Regions from separate parts of the Bacillus sp. THAF10 genome, predicted to be linked through region 2. Evidence: riboswitches for the same ligand, from Rfam matches in the RefSeq annotation. Region 2 holds a riboswitch; each other region holds the start of a gene.
What was found. Region 2 has a riboswitch for thiamine pyrophosphate ahead of thiT (energy-coupled thiamine transporter ThiT). Riboswitches for the same ligand answer to the same signal wherever they lie in the genome.
Positions count from the first base shown of each region.

Region 1 (4,892 bases), 2.0 Mb from region 2:
GACAAAAATTCAGGAGCTCTCCGGTGGAATGAAGCAGCGTCTTGCGATTGCTTCTGTTTTAGCAATGGAGCCAGATGTCTTATTTTTAGATGAACCGACAGCTTTACTCGATCCTGTAGGAACAATGGAGGTTTGGGATATCCTCAAAAAGGTGTGCAGAGACAAAACCGTTATCATTGTCGAGCATAAAATTGAACAGCTTGAGGGTTTCTCTGATAGAGTGATTGTCCTGAATGAGGAAGGCCAAATAATGGCAGATGCCACTCCCGCAGACGTTTTCCAGCAAGAACGTCCACTTTTAAAAAAGTACGGTGTTTGGTATCCGGGTGCATGGCGAGATTATTTGTCTGAACGAGGAACACCATTAAATAACGATTCATCACCTGAAGTGGTACTCCATGCAACAGACTTTTCTGGTTTTAGAGGCAGGGAACGAAAAATAACGGTGCCAGAGGTTACTGTTTCAAAAGGCGAATGGATTGCGATTACTGGGGAGAATGGAGCAGGGAAAAGCACCCTGCTCGAATCCTTCATGAAGCTTTTGAAAACAAGAGGTGATCTGTTGCTAGATGGGAAAAAGGTAAAGGATGTTCCGTCAGATGTGATGACGTTTGTTTTTCAAAATCCAGAGCATCAATTTGTCACAAAATCAGTGGAAGAGGAGATCGGGTACACCCTGCTTCAGAAAAAATTCTCACAAGAGGACATAAGGTTGCGGATTGATGAGCTGTTATCGCTGTTTCAGCTGGAGCATGTCAGGAAACAGCATCCATATCAGCTATCAATGGGACAAAAGAGAAGACTGAGTGTCGCAGCGGCAGTTGTCCATCGTCCCAAAATCCTCTTATTAGATGAACCAACCTTTGGCCAGGACAGCAAAAACACGTTCAGGATGCTTGAATGGCTGGAAAAGCTGAGACAAGAAGGTGTCGCAATTTTGATGGTAACTCATGACGAACAGATTGTTTCAAGCTTTGCCAATACAGTTTGGTCAATACAGGATGGCAGGCTTGTCGAAATAATCGAAAATAATAGAAGGAGTAAATCTCATGCAGTTGGAGCTATATAAACATAAAACCTGGTTACATGATGTAAATCCAAGCTTTAAGCTAGGAATGATGGTCATCCTGTTTGTTACATTGCTTTTCATTCACAACCTGAATATCATGATAAACCTTACCCTGCTGCTGTTACTCCTTTATCTCTTTTTAACTGGCCAAACTTATCGATTAAAGCTCATGATCCTTATTCCATTTTCGTTTATGTTTTTTACTTCAGCCATTTCGATGATTCTGTTTGGAAAAGGAGAAACAACCTGGTTTCAATATGGTTTGATTCACATCACCGAGGAAAGCTTTTATCGTGGGGTTCACCTTGGATTACGCTCTTTAGCCATTGCTTTTTTTGGCCTGATTTTTGTTCTTACAACCAAACCTGTGCTCTTATTTTACTCGTTAATGCAGCAGTGGAAGCTCCCGGCTAAATACGCCTATAGCTTTATGGCAGGCTTTCGGCTTATCCCGTTAATCGGTTATGAATTTTTGCAGCTTAGAAATGCATGGAAAATTCGGGGTGTAAAAGGTTCGTTGTTAAAAAAAATATACCTTTATAGCATTCCATTACTCTCGCAAAGCATCAGACGAGCACATCGAATTGCAGTGGCAATGGAGGCAAAAAAATTCAACTCCACTTACAAACGAACCTACTATTATAAAACGGGCTATTCCTACTTAGAGCCATTATTTATCTTATTGTTTTTGAGTTTGTATGTGTTTGCTGTTTATCTGGGGATGTTTTACCCATACATACCAGTAACGGATGTACGGCACTAATATCATTAGTTCGATAAGAAAAATCTAGTGATTTTATGTGATGATAGTAATGATAGAGGAAGAATAAAAAATATTAATAATATAAGTCCCAGCAAATCAAAAACACTTTTTACTCCGAACAAAGGCACAATCGTTCTCTCCCAAAGATAAACGAAAATATTGTAATAAATAATAAATGTTATTACAGTTATGGCATAAAAAGAGATTTTTTCTTTTAGCACAATTTCACCTGCTTTCTTTTTATCCATTAAATTAAATGTATATCATGATAGTACCATGAATAAAAGTTTATAAGTTATGATTTTTCTGGATAAGTATTTTATGCTATACTATATTTACAATTACATACTCTGAAACACTAGGGGAGTCAGAAGTGACTGAGATGGAAAGAGTAATTTCCAGACCCTTTGAACCTGATCTAGTTCATACTAGCGTAGGGAAGTGGCGAAACTCTATTCATTTAAAGAATTATGATGTAGATATATAACCACCCTTTACGCTAAAGGGTGGTTTTTTGTTGTTTTGAATAAAAAAAGGTGGGAAATCATGCAGTTACATGTCATCACAGATGGAAAGAGAACAATAGAAGAGCTAACTGAAAAGCTTTTCCTCATTCACGAGCAGGTAAATTTTATCCATATTCGTGAAAAGCACCGCCCTGCTAGAGAGCTAATTCAGCTCGTGAGCAATCTGATTGATGCTGGTGTGCCTCCTAAGAAGATATTGCTTAATGACCGAGTAGATGTTGCAGTGGTCATGGAACTAGGTGGCGTACAGCTTGCCTATCATAGCTTGCCAGTATCAGAGGTTCGTAGATGCTTTCCTCAACTAAAGGTCGGAAGCTCCGTGCATAGTTTGGAAGAAGCGGTGCGTGCAGAAAGGGATGGAGCAGACTTTGTGGTCTATGGGCATGTTTATGAGACCGCCTCTAAGCTTGGGAAAAAGCCAAAAGCCCTTCATGAGTTAAGAGAGATATCAAAACTCTTACATATTCCTGTCATTGCTATCGGTGGGATCACACCTAAAAGAACTCCCGAAGTATTACTTGCAGGAGCAGAAGGAATTGCGGTGATGTCAGGAATTTGGGATGAAGCAGACTGTGTGAGAGCAGTGCAAGATTATCACCTCAATGGTAAGGAGGAGATGGCTTGAAAACGTATGATGTGATTATTGTTGGTGGTGGTGTCATCGGATGCTCGGCAGCATATTTTTTGAGTAGGAAAGGATATAAGGTGCTACTGCTGGAAAAGGGGAAAGTTGGCGATAAAGCTTCTAAGGCAGCTGCTGGGATGCTTGGAGCCCAGGTGGAAGTAACCGAGGAAGGTCCACTATTTGAGATGGCAAAGGAAAGCAGAGCGATGTTCCCATCTCTGCAATATGAACTGAAGGAGCATTCTGGAATAGATTTTGAGCTTGTACAAAGAGGAATGCTAAAGCTTGCCATGAACGAAGAAGAAGCGGAGAAGATCAAAAACATCGTGAAATTTCAGCAAAAGCTTGGGGAAAGAGCAGAATGGCTGACGATGGAGCAGGTTCAAGCACGTGAAAACCATCTTAGTAACTCCTTTGTGGGAGGCATGGATATTCCTTCTGATGGCCATGTGAATCCTGTTAAACTTACACATGCTTTTCTACAAGCTTCAAAAGTCTTCGGCGCAGAAATAATGGAGTATGTCGAGGTAATCAGTATTTTAAAGCAGGGCGAAAGAGTTGTTGGTCTGTCTACTAGTGTAGGAGATTTTTACGGTGACAGTGTAGTCGTCGCAGCAGGAGCGTGGAGTAAACAGCTAATAAGAGAATATGAGACTCCTATAGATGCCTACCCGGTAAAAGGGGAGTGCTTTTCTGTGGTCACGAATGAACCGCTTCTTGAGAGTACGATTTTTTCTGAACAGTGCTACCTTGTTCCTAAGAGCGGAAATCGACTGATTGTTGGGGCTACAATGCTTCCCAACACGTTTTCTGAACATGTAACGCTTGGAGGGATATCAACTTTGATGAAGGAAGCGATAAATATACTTCCAAAAATCAAACAGGCAACTTTTGAAAAAGCATGGTCGGGAATTCGTCCGCAAACAGGGGATGGACTTCCCTATTTAGGGAAACATCCAGAAACTAAAAATCTAATTATTGCATCAGGTCACTATCGTAATGGCATTTTACTAGCACCCTTAACAGGGAAACTAGTAACCAGCATGATCTCCGGAGATTCATTGCCTAACTATATTGATGCTTTTTCCCTTGATAGAACACTAGAAAAGGACAGGTGACAAACGATGAAGTTAGTAATTAATGGTGACGTTATGGAAGTGCCAGATTCTATACAAAGCGTTTTCGAGCTACTACAGCATTTTCAGCTTGATCAAAAAGTTGTGATTGTGGAAAAGAACAAGGATATTTTAGAGAAAGATCAGCATGTAAAAGAAAGTGTAACAGATGGCGATCAACTTGAATTCGTACATTTTGTAGGAGGCGGTTAATATGTTGAAAATTGGTTCGTATTCCTTTAACTCAAGACTTTTATTAGGAACAGGAAAGTATCCGGATTTTGATATACAAAAGCAGGCAGTAGATGTGTCTGAAACAGATATTCTTACTTTCGCAGTAAGACGGATGAATATTTTTGAAGCAAGCCAGCCGAACTTCTTAGAAAAACTTGATTTGGATCGCTATACACTCCTTCCGAACACAGCAGGTGCGAAAACGGCAGAAGAGGCTGTTCGGATTGCCAAGCTAGCGAAAGCATCCGGTCTATGTGACATGATTAAAGTCGAAGTAATCGGTTGCTGGAAAACGCTGCTTCCAGATCCAGTTGAGACTTTAAAAGCAACAGAAGAGCTGCTAAAGGAAGGCTTCACGGTTTTACCATATACGTCAGATGATGTAGTGCTTGCAAGAAAGTTAGAGGAGTTGGGATCTCATGCCATTATGCCTGGAGCGTCTCCAATTGGCTCTGGCCAAGGAATCATCAATGAACTGAACCTTAGCTTCATTATCGAACAAGCAAAGGTGCCAGTTATTGTGGACGCTGGTATTGGTTCTCCAGCTGATGCTGCCAAG
Region 1 is NZ_CP045403.1:1,112,084-1,116,975, forward strand. Features, by position in the region: gene FIU87_RS05925 (ABC transporter ATP-binding protein) at 1-1,069, shown strand, start outside; gene FIU87_RS05930 (energy-coupling factor transporter transmembrane component T family protein) at 1,050-1,832, shown strand; TPP riboswitch at 2,183-2,289, shown strand; gene tenI (thiazole tautomerase TenI) at 2,379-2,984, shown strand; gene thiO (glycine oxidase ThiO) at 2,981-4,102, shown strand; gene thiS (sulfur carrier protein ThiS) at 4,109-4,312, shown strand; gene FIU87_RS05950 (thiazole synthase) at 4,314-4,892, shown strand, end outside.
Region 1: linked by a shared signal. The riboswitch ahead of tenI (thiazole tautomerase TenI) and the one ahead of thiT (energy-coupled thiamine transporter ThiT) in region 2 are both predicted to bind thiamine pyrophosphate.

Region 2 (4,892 bases):
AGCGCTCTCCCAGCTGAGCTAATGCCCCGTTGCGACTGAATTTATTTTATCAAAAAATTCCAAGTTTGCAAATACTTTTTTTAATCCAAGTTTTCCACTTCTGCTTGGATAACGCCTGTTAAGGACTTAATATCACTGTAAACATCCGTTGTATACACCGCTTTTTTCGTTGTAACGATACAATTAAGAACGATATCATCCTTTTCTTCTTTAATCTTCACTCTTTTTATGGAGAGGTTTTTCTCTCTGATCTCTTTCATTATATTAGTAAGATTTACGCTCTTCTCTATAAAAATCTTCACTTTAATTTCTTTTTCTTTTAGTTTTTTTGGACCTACTAGATCAAAAAGGGAAGGAATCACTTTGACACCAAGAATAATAAAAATAACGCCAAAAGCTCCTTCAATAAAAAATCCTGCGCCAATTGTGATTCCAAGTGCTGCAGATGCTAACACTAATGCTGCGGTTGTTAGACCTGAAATAGCCTCATTGCTTCTTCTTAATATTACCCCTGCACCTAGAAAACCAATGCCGCTTATTACATATGAAGGAATACGTCCTGGATCCATCGGACGAGAATACTCTTTGGAGTAAAGAAAAGCAGACTCATAGGAAACAATCGTAAGTAAGCAGGCCATGACAGACACAATAACACACGTCTTTAATCCAAGCGGTTTTCCCTTTAATTCTCGCTCTAACCCAATTATCACTCCAGCGATGGTAGCAAAAGTTAATTTAATAATGAAATCATTTGTCTCAAGATGTTCTAAAAAAAACTCCATGTGCCCCCTCCTGACATTATTACAGCAGAAAATGAAAATAAATTGTTAGAGAAGTATAACAATATTCTGTACAATTAGAAAGTATCTATTATATTTAAGTTTGGATTGGTGATTAAGAATGAATAAATGGTTGAATCCATATATGGCACTCGCAGTCGGGGTTATTACTGTTTCTGCATCGGCTATTTTTGTAAAACTAGCCGATGCTCCTGCAGGCGTAATTGCATTCTATCGGCTTTTTTTCTCCGTAATTTTTCTTTTACCCATATTTTTATGGAAGTATGTTGGTGAATTAAAAAACATCACCAAAAGAGATTGGTTTTTTTCTGCAATAGCTGGTACATTTTTAGCTTTTCACTTTATTTTATGGTTTGAATCCTTGAACTATACCAGTGTTGCAAGCTCTACAGTATTGGTCACCCTCCAGCCACTCTTTGCTTTTTTGGGTACCTACATCTTTTTTCGTGAAAGGCTGAGTGCACGTGCTATCATATCTGGTATTCTTGCAGTTACTGGAAGCTTTATTATAAGTTGGGGTGATTTTAAAATTAGCGGGATGGCATTGTTTGGTGATTTTCTTGCATTAATTGCCTGTGCCCTTGTAACCGCCTATCTTCTATTTGGCCAGGATGTCAGAAAGAGAGTTTCCATCATTACCTATACGTTTATTGTGTATAGTTTTAGTTGTCTGACATTGTTTATCTATGTTCTTATTTCAGGAGATTCGTTCACAAATTATGCTGCATCAGATTGGTTTTGGTTTATCATGCTAGCAATTTTCCCGACACTCTTAGGGCATTCTTTATTTAATTGGGCAATTAAGTATATCAGTACGAATGTAATTTCTATGGCTATATTATTTGAACCAATTGGGGCAGCAGTTCTAGCTTATTTCGTTTTAGAGGAGATTGTTACATACAGTCAATTTGCCGGTGGACTACTAGTGATACTTAGTGTTGGCTACTTTCTACGTAGCAATCGTAAAAGAAGAGTTGAGCCTACTTTACCTGTAGGGGGAGAATAGGAGATAGGAGCAAATTTTTATATGGAAGTACCTACTAAAGCAATAAAGCCGACTTCCTGAAGTCGGCTTTATTGCACTAGCTACTAAGTTCATTTGCCATTAATGCAAAAAATAGAGCAAGAGAAAACCCAAACACCATACCTTCTCCATATACCTTACCAGTTTGATTGCAAATTCTAATTGTTTCAAAATATGAAAACAAGAACAACCCTATTGAGGTGCATAATGCTACTATAAATGCTGTGATTTTTACTAGATCCATTTCATATCCCCCTGAACATATCTGTTACTAGATTATATGAGAGAATTTATAAAACATGCGATTATCTTAAAAGAACAAAAAAGCTAGCCACGAGGGCTAGCTTTCAAGAGAAAGATTTATTCATTGTGAAAATTCGTGGAACAGCTCTTATTAATAGGATAGTAACAATTGTAGAGAGGATGAAGCTTGGTAACATATAGCTTCCGTTATATAGTAGAGAAAAGAGCCATACAGGCTGTCCTTCTGGCGCAAAATGTCCGAAAAAGATTATTCCAGCTGTAAAGTGGGCCAAAAAACGGACTAAGCACCCGATAAAGGAAGCTAATGTTACATACACAATTAATCTTTTAAACTGTTCTGCCTTGGCAGCGTTTGTTACTTGTTTTGCAAAAATACCAGCCAGCCCCAGACCAACAAACGCGACTATGTAATCTAATAACAACTGCACAATATTCACACCAATAATTTTCCCTATTATTATTTGAAGGAGTCCAAGTAGTAAACCAGAAAGTAAACCGCCTTTCAGTCCCCACCTAAATGCAATAATAAAAATTGGCACCATGGAAATGGTGATCGATCCACCATTTGCTAAACTAAAAGCTCCTGCCAATAAATCTAGTAAATAAGCAAGAGCACCAAAAATGGCAACCTCAGCTAAAAACAAAGTGTTTGTTCGTTTCATCTTTTTTCCTCCTCTATTCATCTAAACGCAAAAAAAGCAATAAAGGAAGGCCCCTTTATTGCTTATAATAAGAAATAAAACTGCCACATCCCTACGATAGTACTAACTAACAGGTTCAAAGGGTCAGAACTATGGTTCACTCTCAGCCAAACTGGCTCCCCTCGTGGATAGACTATATGCTTTTCATTACTTTTATCATACATAAAGGATGTATCAACAACAAGCACAAATTACTATTTAAATAGAGAAATGGAAGAATGAATCATGATAATCGAAAAAAATGAAAAAAAGTATTGCAATATAGTTGTAGGGGTGGTATATTTAATTTCGTCGCTGCGAGGCGCAAGTGCTTTAACTACTGAAACGACTAGGTTTTTCAATTATTTTTCGCTTGACTTACTTATAGAAAATTGATATTATAAGGAAGTCGCTTTAAAGCGAACTTTGTAAGAAAATGTTCTTTGAAAACTAAACAAAACAACAGCGTCCACGTTGACCTTACGAGGTTAACATGAACGAATTTAAGTAACAAGCTAGCAACAAATTTTGAGCAACAGCTCAAACTCTTTATTGGAGAGTTTGATCCTGGCTCAGGACGAACGCTGGCGGCGTGCCTAATACATGCAAGTCGAGCGAACTTCTTAAAAGCTTGCTTTTATAGAAGTTAGCGGCGGACGGGTGAGTAACACGTGGGCAACCTGCCTGTAAGACTGGGATAACTTCGGGAAACCGGAGCTAATACCGGATAATACAAGAAACCTCCTGGTTTCTTGTTGAAAGATGGTTTCGGCTATCACTTACAGATGGGCCCGCGGCGCATTAGCTAGTTGGTGAGGTAACGGCTCACCAAGGCGACGATGCGTAGCCGACCTGAGAGGGTGATCGGCCACACTGGGACTGAGACACGGCCCAGACTCCTACGGGAGGCAGCAGTAGGGAATCTTCCACAATGGACGAAAGTCTGATGGAGCAACGCCGCGTGAGCGATGAAGGCCTTCGGGTCGTAAAGCTCTGTTGTTAGGGAAGAACAAGTGCGAGAGTAACTGCTCGCACCTTGACGGTACCTAACCAGAAAGCCACGGCTAACTACGTGCCAGCAGCCGCGGTAATACGTAGGTGGCAAGCGTTGTCCGGAATTATTGGGCGTAAAGCGCGCGCAGGCGGTTTCTTAAGTCTGATGTGAAAGCCCACGGCTCAACCGTGGAGGGTCATTGGAAACTGGGGAACTTGAGTGCAGAAGAGGAGAGTGGAATTCCACGTGTAGCGGTGAAATGCGTAGAGATGTGGAGGAACACCAGTGGCGAAGGCGACTCTCTGGTCTGTAACTGACGCTGAGGCGCGAAAGCGTGGGGAGCAAACAGGATTAGATACCCTGGTAGTCCACGCCGTAAACGATGAGTGCTAAGTGTTAGAGGGTTTCCGCCCTTTAGTGCTGCAGCTAACGCATTAAGCACTCCGCCTGGGGAGTACGGTCGCAAGACTGAAACTCAAAGGAATTGACGGGGGCCCGCACAAGCGGTGGAGCATGTGGTTTAATTCGAAGCAACGCGAAGAACCTTACCAGGTCTTGACATCCTCTGACCACTCTAGAGATAGAGCCTTCCCCTTCGGGGGACAGAGTGACAGGTGGTGCATGGTTGTCGTCAGCTCGTGTCGTGAGATGTTGGGTTAAGTCCCGCAACGAGCGCAACCCTTGATCTTAGTTGCCAGCATTCAGTTGGGCACTCTAAGGTGACTGCCGGTGACAAACCGGAGGAAGGTGGGGATGACGTCAAATCATCATGCCCCTTATGACCTGGGCTACACACGTGCTACAATGGACGGTACAAAGGGCAGCAAAACCGCGAGGTCGAGCCAATCCCATAAAACCGTTCTCAGTTCGGATTGCAGGCTGCAACTCGCCTGCATGAAGCCGGAATCGCTAGTAATCGCGGATCAGCATGCCGCGGTGAATACGTTCCCGGGCCTTGTACACACCGCCCGTCACACCACGAGAGTTTGTAACACCCGAAGTCGGTGGGGTAACCTTTTGGAGCCAGCCGCCTAAGGTGGGACAGATGATTGGGGTGAAGTCGTAACAAGGTAGCCGTATCGGAAGGTGCGGCTGGATCACCTCCTTTCTAAGGATAAAGACGCTTGTTG
Region 2 is NZ_CP045403.1:3,173,662-3,178,553, reverse strand. Features, by position in the region: tRNA gene FIU87_RS16520 (tRNA-Ala) at 1-28, opposite strand, end outside; gene FIU87_RS16515 (MgtC/SapB family protein) at 81-782, opposite strand; gene FIU87_RS16510 (DMT family transporter) at 901-1,806, shown strand; gene FIU87_RS16505 (hypothetical protein) at 1,883-2,068, opposite strand; gene thiT (energy-coupled thiamine transporter ThiT) at 2,172-2,750, opposite strand; TPP riboswitch at 2,822-2,922, opposite strand; rRNA gene FIU87_RS16495 (16S ribosomal RNA) at 3,318-4,870, shown strand.

Region 3 (4,892 bases), 1.4 Mb from region 2:
GATTTCACCACTAGGAAGGACAACGATGTCAAGAAATAGGTCATCTAAGAACGGAATATTATTTTCGATTCCGTTCTTTTCCGCGATATCGATGTACCACTGAACGACTTCTCCTTTGGCGTTGAACATGGTCGTTAGAGAGTGTTGCTCGTGGATGGGAAAATGCTGAAGCCATATATAACCGTCATCCACAATGCAGACCTGCTTTTTCTCATAGGAAACCTCGAGAGGCTCTGAGACTTTTTGCACGTGGAGTAAGGTAACATACCCTTTGAATTTTTCTATATCTAGGAATGTTTGGGTGTATTGGCGTTTGATGACTCGCTTCCATTCTGCACGGTCGCCGTATTTTCTTTTTAGCATCGCTATCCCCCTTTGGAAATATCCTAATTGTACCATTTTTCAAATAACTAGGGTGAAAATTAGTGTGATAGAATAGGAATATATGTTCGTTGTTTGAAAGAGGGGTTACATTTATGGATAAATACGATGTGCTACAGATGATTCAAAGCGATGACGAGATGATGGAGATCATAAGGGCTGCACGTACATTAGGACTTCATGACTGGTGGGTTTGTGCTGGTTTTGTACGGTCAAAAATTTGGGATGTGTTGCACGGGTTTACGGAAAGAACCGCTATTCCAGATGTGGATGTGATCTATTATGACCCTTCCTATGTGGATGAAAATGTTGAAAAATTACTAGAGGAAAAATTAACAAGCTTGATGCCTCACGTACCATGGTCGGTAAAAAATCAAGCAAGAATGCACACGGTGAACAACCTTTCTCCATACATTTCTTCGGTCGATGCCATCTCGAAATTCCCAGAGACCGCGACAGCTTTGGGATTAACATTGGATAAGGAAAACAACTTGGTCCTAATTGCGCCTTGGGGACTAGAAGACGTACTGAATTTGGTGATAAAACCAACCCCGATGTTCACCGAAACAAAAGAGCTCGCTGCCATCTATGAAGAACGAATCGTGAAAAAGAATTGGAAGGGTACATGGCATAAGGTTAGGGTGTATTAGTTGGGAGATTCTCTTGGTTCTTTCAGATTTCGAATGAACCAAGAAAACCGCCCCCCTGTATTCTAGAAAAACATAGCAAATGTATTCCAAAGGGAGTGTGCTACGATCGTGACTAAGATGTTTCGGTAGCGAATGGCCAGAATGCCTAGAACTAGGCCTATTATAAATGATCCCCAAAAAGCGGCGTGTATTAGACCGAATAGGACCGATGAGATGATAAGCATGATGTATTTTATTTTGGTTGAAGGGATGAGTATTAATAGCCCTCTATAGAAAAGCTCTTCTTCTATAGGGGCAATGATGACCAATATAAAAAAGAGTTGTAGATATTCCCCAAATGTAAATGGTAAAAGTCTAAAAGAGAAGGGTTGAAACTGAAGGAATAAGGCGACCACGAGCAACCCGATGATCCAAAGATATGTACCTTTCTTTTTTAAAGGAGCGATGCTGAACATTCCGATATATTTTTTTCCAAATAACAGTAACAACAAGACGAAAAATATAATCACTGACAGCCTGTTTTGCACCTTAAAATTTAGGTTTCCTTCTGGAAGCGTGTCTGAGATGAGGATAAAGTGTTCTGGTAGTTTAATAGCGCTAAGTAAAAATCCAACAACAAAAATGGTAATAAATAAAAAGAATTTCCCTATCTTGATTAATACAGTCGGTTGATTTTGCTCTTGTACAACATTTGAATCCATCTTTTTACTCCCTCACTCTATCATTTACGTTCTAGCGAATTGTTTGTATCAAAAACTCTCTATCTTCCGGAAAGGAGAGTTCTAGTTTGCTAATTTCGTTGGCTGATTTCCAAGCTATTTTGTGAATGAGGTTGTCAGGGTCTTGGATTTTCGCTTCTCCGCCTGTGATTTCCACTTCGAAATATTGTACCTCCACGTTAATGCCATAAATTACACTTTTTTTGGAGAACAGAGGTTGGATAATTCTTGTGTCGTAGCCTGTTTCTTCTCTTATTTCTCTTATACAGCATTCTTCAAATGTTTCGTTGTCCTCTTTTCCTCCAGACGGAATTGTCCAGGCTTTTTTCTCTTCTGGTAATCCTTGTAACACCATAAGGACTTGTCCTTTTGTATTAACGCAAACGCCAGCTGAACCTTGCCAATTTTCCATGTGATTGCCTCCAAAAAATTCCTCTTATTCTACTAATAGGTAAATTTTAGCATATAGTCTTTCATATTCCAATTACAGAATGAAGGGAATTGTTCTCGCAATTTATACAGAGTTCAGCAACCATGAGCAATGTTTCCTTGTCCTTTTTCGGTGTAGTGTAAGCCGCCTTTTAATCAGAATATTTTAATATTGCTTTTATTTCACTTAAAACTCAAGTATACTAAAACCAAATTGAATAGAAATAACTAGGGGAGTCCAATAGGTTGGGCTGAGAGAGAAACACGTTAAAGTTTCTTGACCCTTTGGACCTGATCTAGATCATACTAGCGTGGGGAAGTTAGAAAAAATAATCATGTATTGAATAAACTTCTACGTACAAAGCCGGTCCATCCTTTTTGGATTCGGCTTTTTTATTTTATTCAATTCTTCATTCCTCTTTTATTGACCTAGATCTCGTCCTTTAATTTAAGAAAAGGGAGAGATTTACTTTATGTCAACCACTTCATTAAACGAAAAAAACATTTCCATCATGTCTAGTTTTTCAGGTAGTAAAAAAGTTTATGTTGAAGGCTCAAGACCCGATATCAAGGTACCGATGCGGGAAATTGAACTAAGTCCTACAACGGGCGTCTTTGGTGAAGAAGAAAATCCACCAATTCGTGTTTATGATACAAGCGGACCTTATACAGATACCAATTATTCCGTTGATATTACAAAAGGTCTTCCTCCTCTTCGAAGCACATGGATTCATGAACGAGGAGATGTGGAGGAATATGAAGGAAGAGAAGTCAAGGCGGAAGACAATGGATATAAGGATGAAAATGACCCTCGTGCTAATCATAATGTGTTCCCAGGTTTAAAGCGTAAACCACTACGTGCAAAAAAAGGTGGAAATGTCACACAGCTTCATTATGCAAGGAAGGGCATCATCACTCCTGAGATGGAATTTATCGCATTAAGGGAAAATATGAAACCTGAATTTGTGCGTGAAGAAGTTGCAAGAGGTCGAGCAATTATCCCATCTAATATCAATCATCCAGAATCAGAGCCTATGATCATAGGACGTAATTTCCATGTGAAAATCAACGCAAATATTGGGAATTCTGCTGTTTCATCCTCTATCGAAGAAGAGGTCGAAAAAATGACATGGGCCACACGTTGGGGTGCTGATAATATTATGGACCTATCCACAGGGAAAAACATTCATACAACAAGGGAATGGATTATACGCAATTCAGCTGTTCCTGTAGGAACCGTTCCTATCTACCAAGCACTTGAAAAAGTAAATGGGGTTGCCGAAGACCTTACATGGGAGGTTTACCGTGATACGTTGATTGAGCAAGCCGAGCAAGGCGTGGATTATTTCACCATTCATGCTGGTGTTCTTTTGCGATATGTTCCGCTAACGGCCAAACGGTTAACAGGTATTGTATCGCGGGGTGGATCTATTATGGCACAATGGTGTCTTTACCACCACAAAGAAAGCTTTTTATATACTCATTTTGAAGAAATCTGTGAGATTATGAAAACTTATGATGTTGCATTCTCTTTAGGAGATGGTCTACGTCCTGGTTCCATTGCTGATGCTAATGATGAAGCACAATTTGCGGAATTAGAAACGCTTGGAGAACTAACAAAAATTGCTTGGGAGCATGATGTGCAGGTAATGGTAGAAGGTCCAGGTCACGTACCTATGCACCTTATTAAAGAAAACATGGACAGACAACTTGAGGTTTGTAAGGAAGCGCCATTCTATACTCTTGGGCCACTTACCACTGACATAGCTCCTGGCTATGATCATATTACATCTGCGATTGGTGCAGCCATGATCGGTTGGTATGGTACGGCTATGCTATGTTATGTTACACCAAAAGAACATTTAGGTTTACCAAACCGAGATGATGTGCGCGAAGGTGTTATAACTTATAAAATTGCTGCCCATGCTGCTGATTTAGCGAAAGGGCATCCAGGCGCATATAAAAGAGATGATGCCTTATCAAAAGCTCGTTTCGAATTCCGTTGGAGAGATCAGTTTAATTTATCATTGGATCCTGAACGCGCGTTAGAATATCATGATGAAACGTTACCTGCAGAAGGTGCAAAAACCGCACATTTCTGTTCCATGTGTGGACCGAAATTTTGTAGCATGAGAATCTCTCAAGATATTCGTAATTACGCAAAAGAAAACAAGCTTGATACAAATGAAGCAATAGAAAAAGGAATGAAGGAAAAAGCGGAGGAGTTTAAGAAATCTGGTGGTGAATTATATCAATAACTCTTGCTGTTAGGAGGTTTATGTTGAAGGTCCAAATACTTGAAGAAGAGATCAATCAATTAAAAACTCACCTTGCTTTATTGGAAAAACGCTTAAAAGAGATTCAACAAAATTGTGATCATCATTTTAAAGGACATCAATATTATGAAAGATGCATCAAGTGTAACAAAGTAAATGTTTTATACTATTAACAGCGAAAAGCTAATAAATGATAAAAGAAACCTTGCCCTCATTCTATCTTTTTAGAAGAGGCAAGGTTTTTTTATCTTCCATTACTTATTTTTTATCTGATATGGAAAGGCATTCTTAGGGCTAATAGGGTTGTAATCCGTCTGACGGTACCCTTTTTTGGTGCAATGGATGGGGGAGGTTAGTTCTGTTTTTTGATATTTACAAAAAATTAACCGACGGTGCTTGATAATTGTACTAATATTCTAGTAGATACATATTTTTCA
Region 3 is NZ_CP045403.1:504,974-509,865, reverse strand. Features, by position in the region: gene FIU87_RS02790 (ribonuclease FAU-1 family protein) at 1-363, opposite strand, end outside; gene FIU87_RS02785 (nucleotidyltransferase family protein) at 477-1,031, shown strand; gene FIU87_RS02780 (CPBP family intramembrane glutamic endopeptidase) at 1,094-1,732, opposite strand; gene FIU87_RS02775 (NUDIX hydrolase) at 1,764-2,162, opposite strand; TPP riboswitch at 2,400-2,514, shown strand; gene thiC (phosphomethylpyrimidine synthase ThiC) at 2,653-4,437, shown strand; gene FIU87_RS02765 (serine protease) at 4,458-4,628, shown strand.
Region 3: linked by a shared signal. The riboswitch ahead of thiC (phosphomethylpyrimidine synthase ThiC) and the one ahead of thiT (energy-coupled thiamine transporter ThiT) in region 2 are both predicted to bind thiamine pyrophosphate.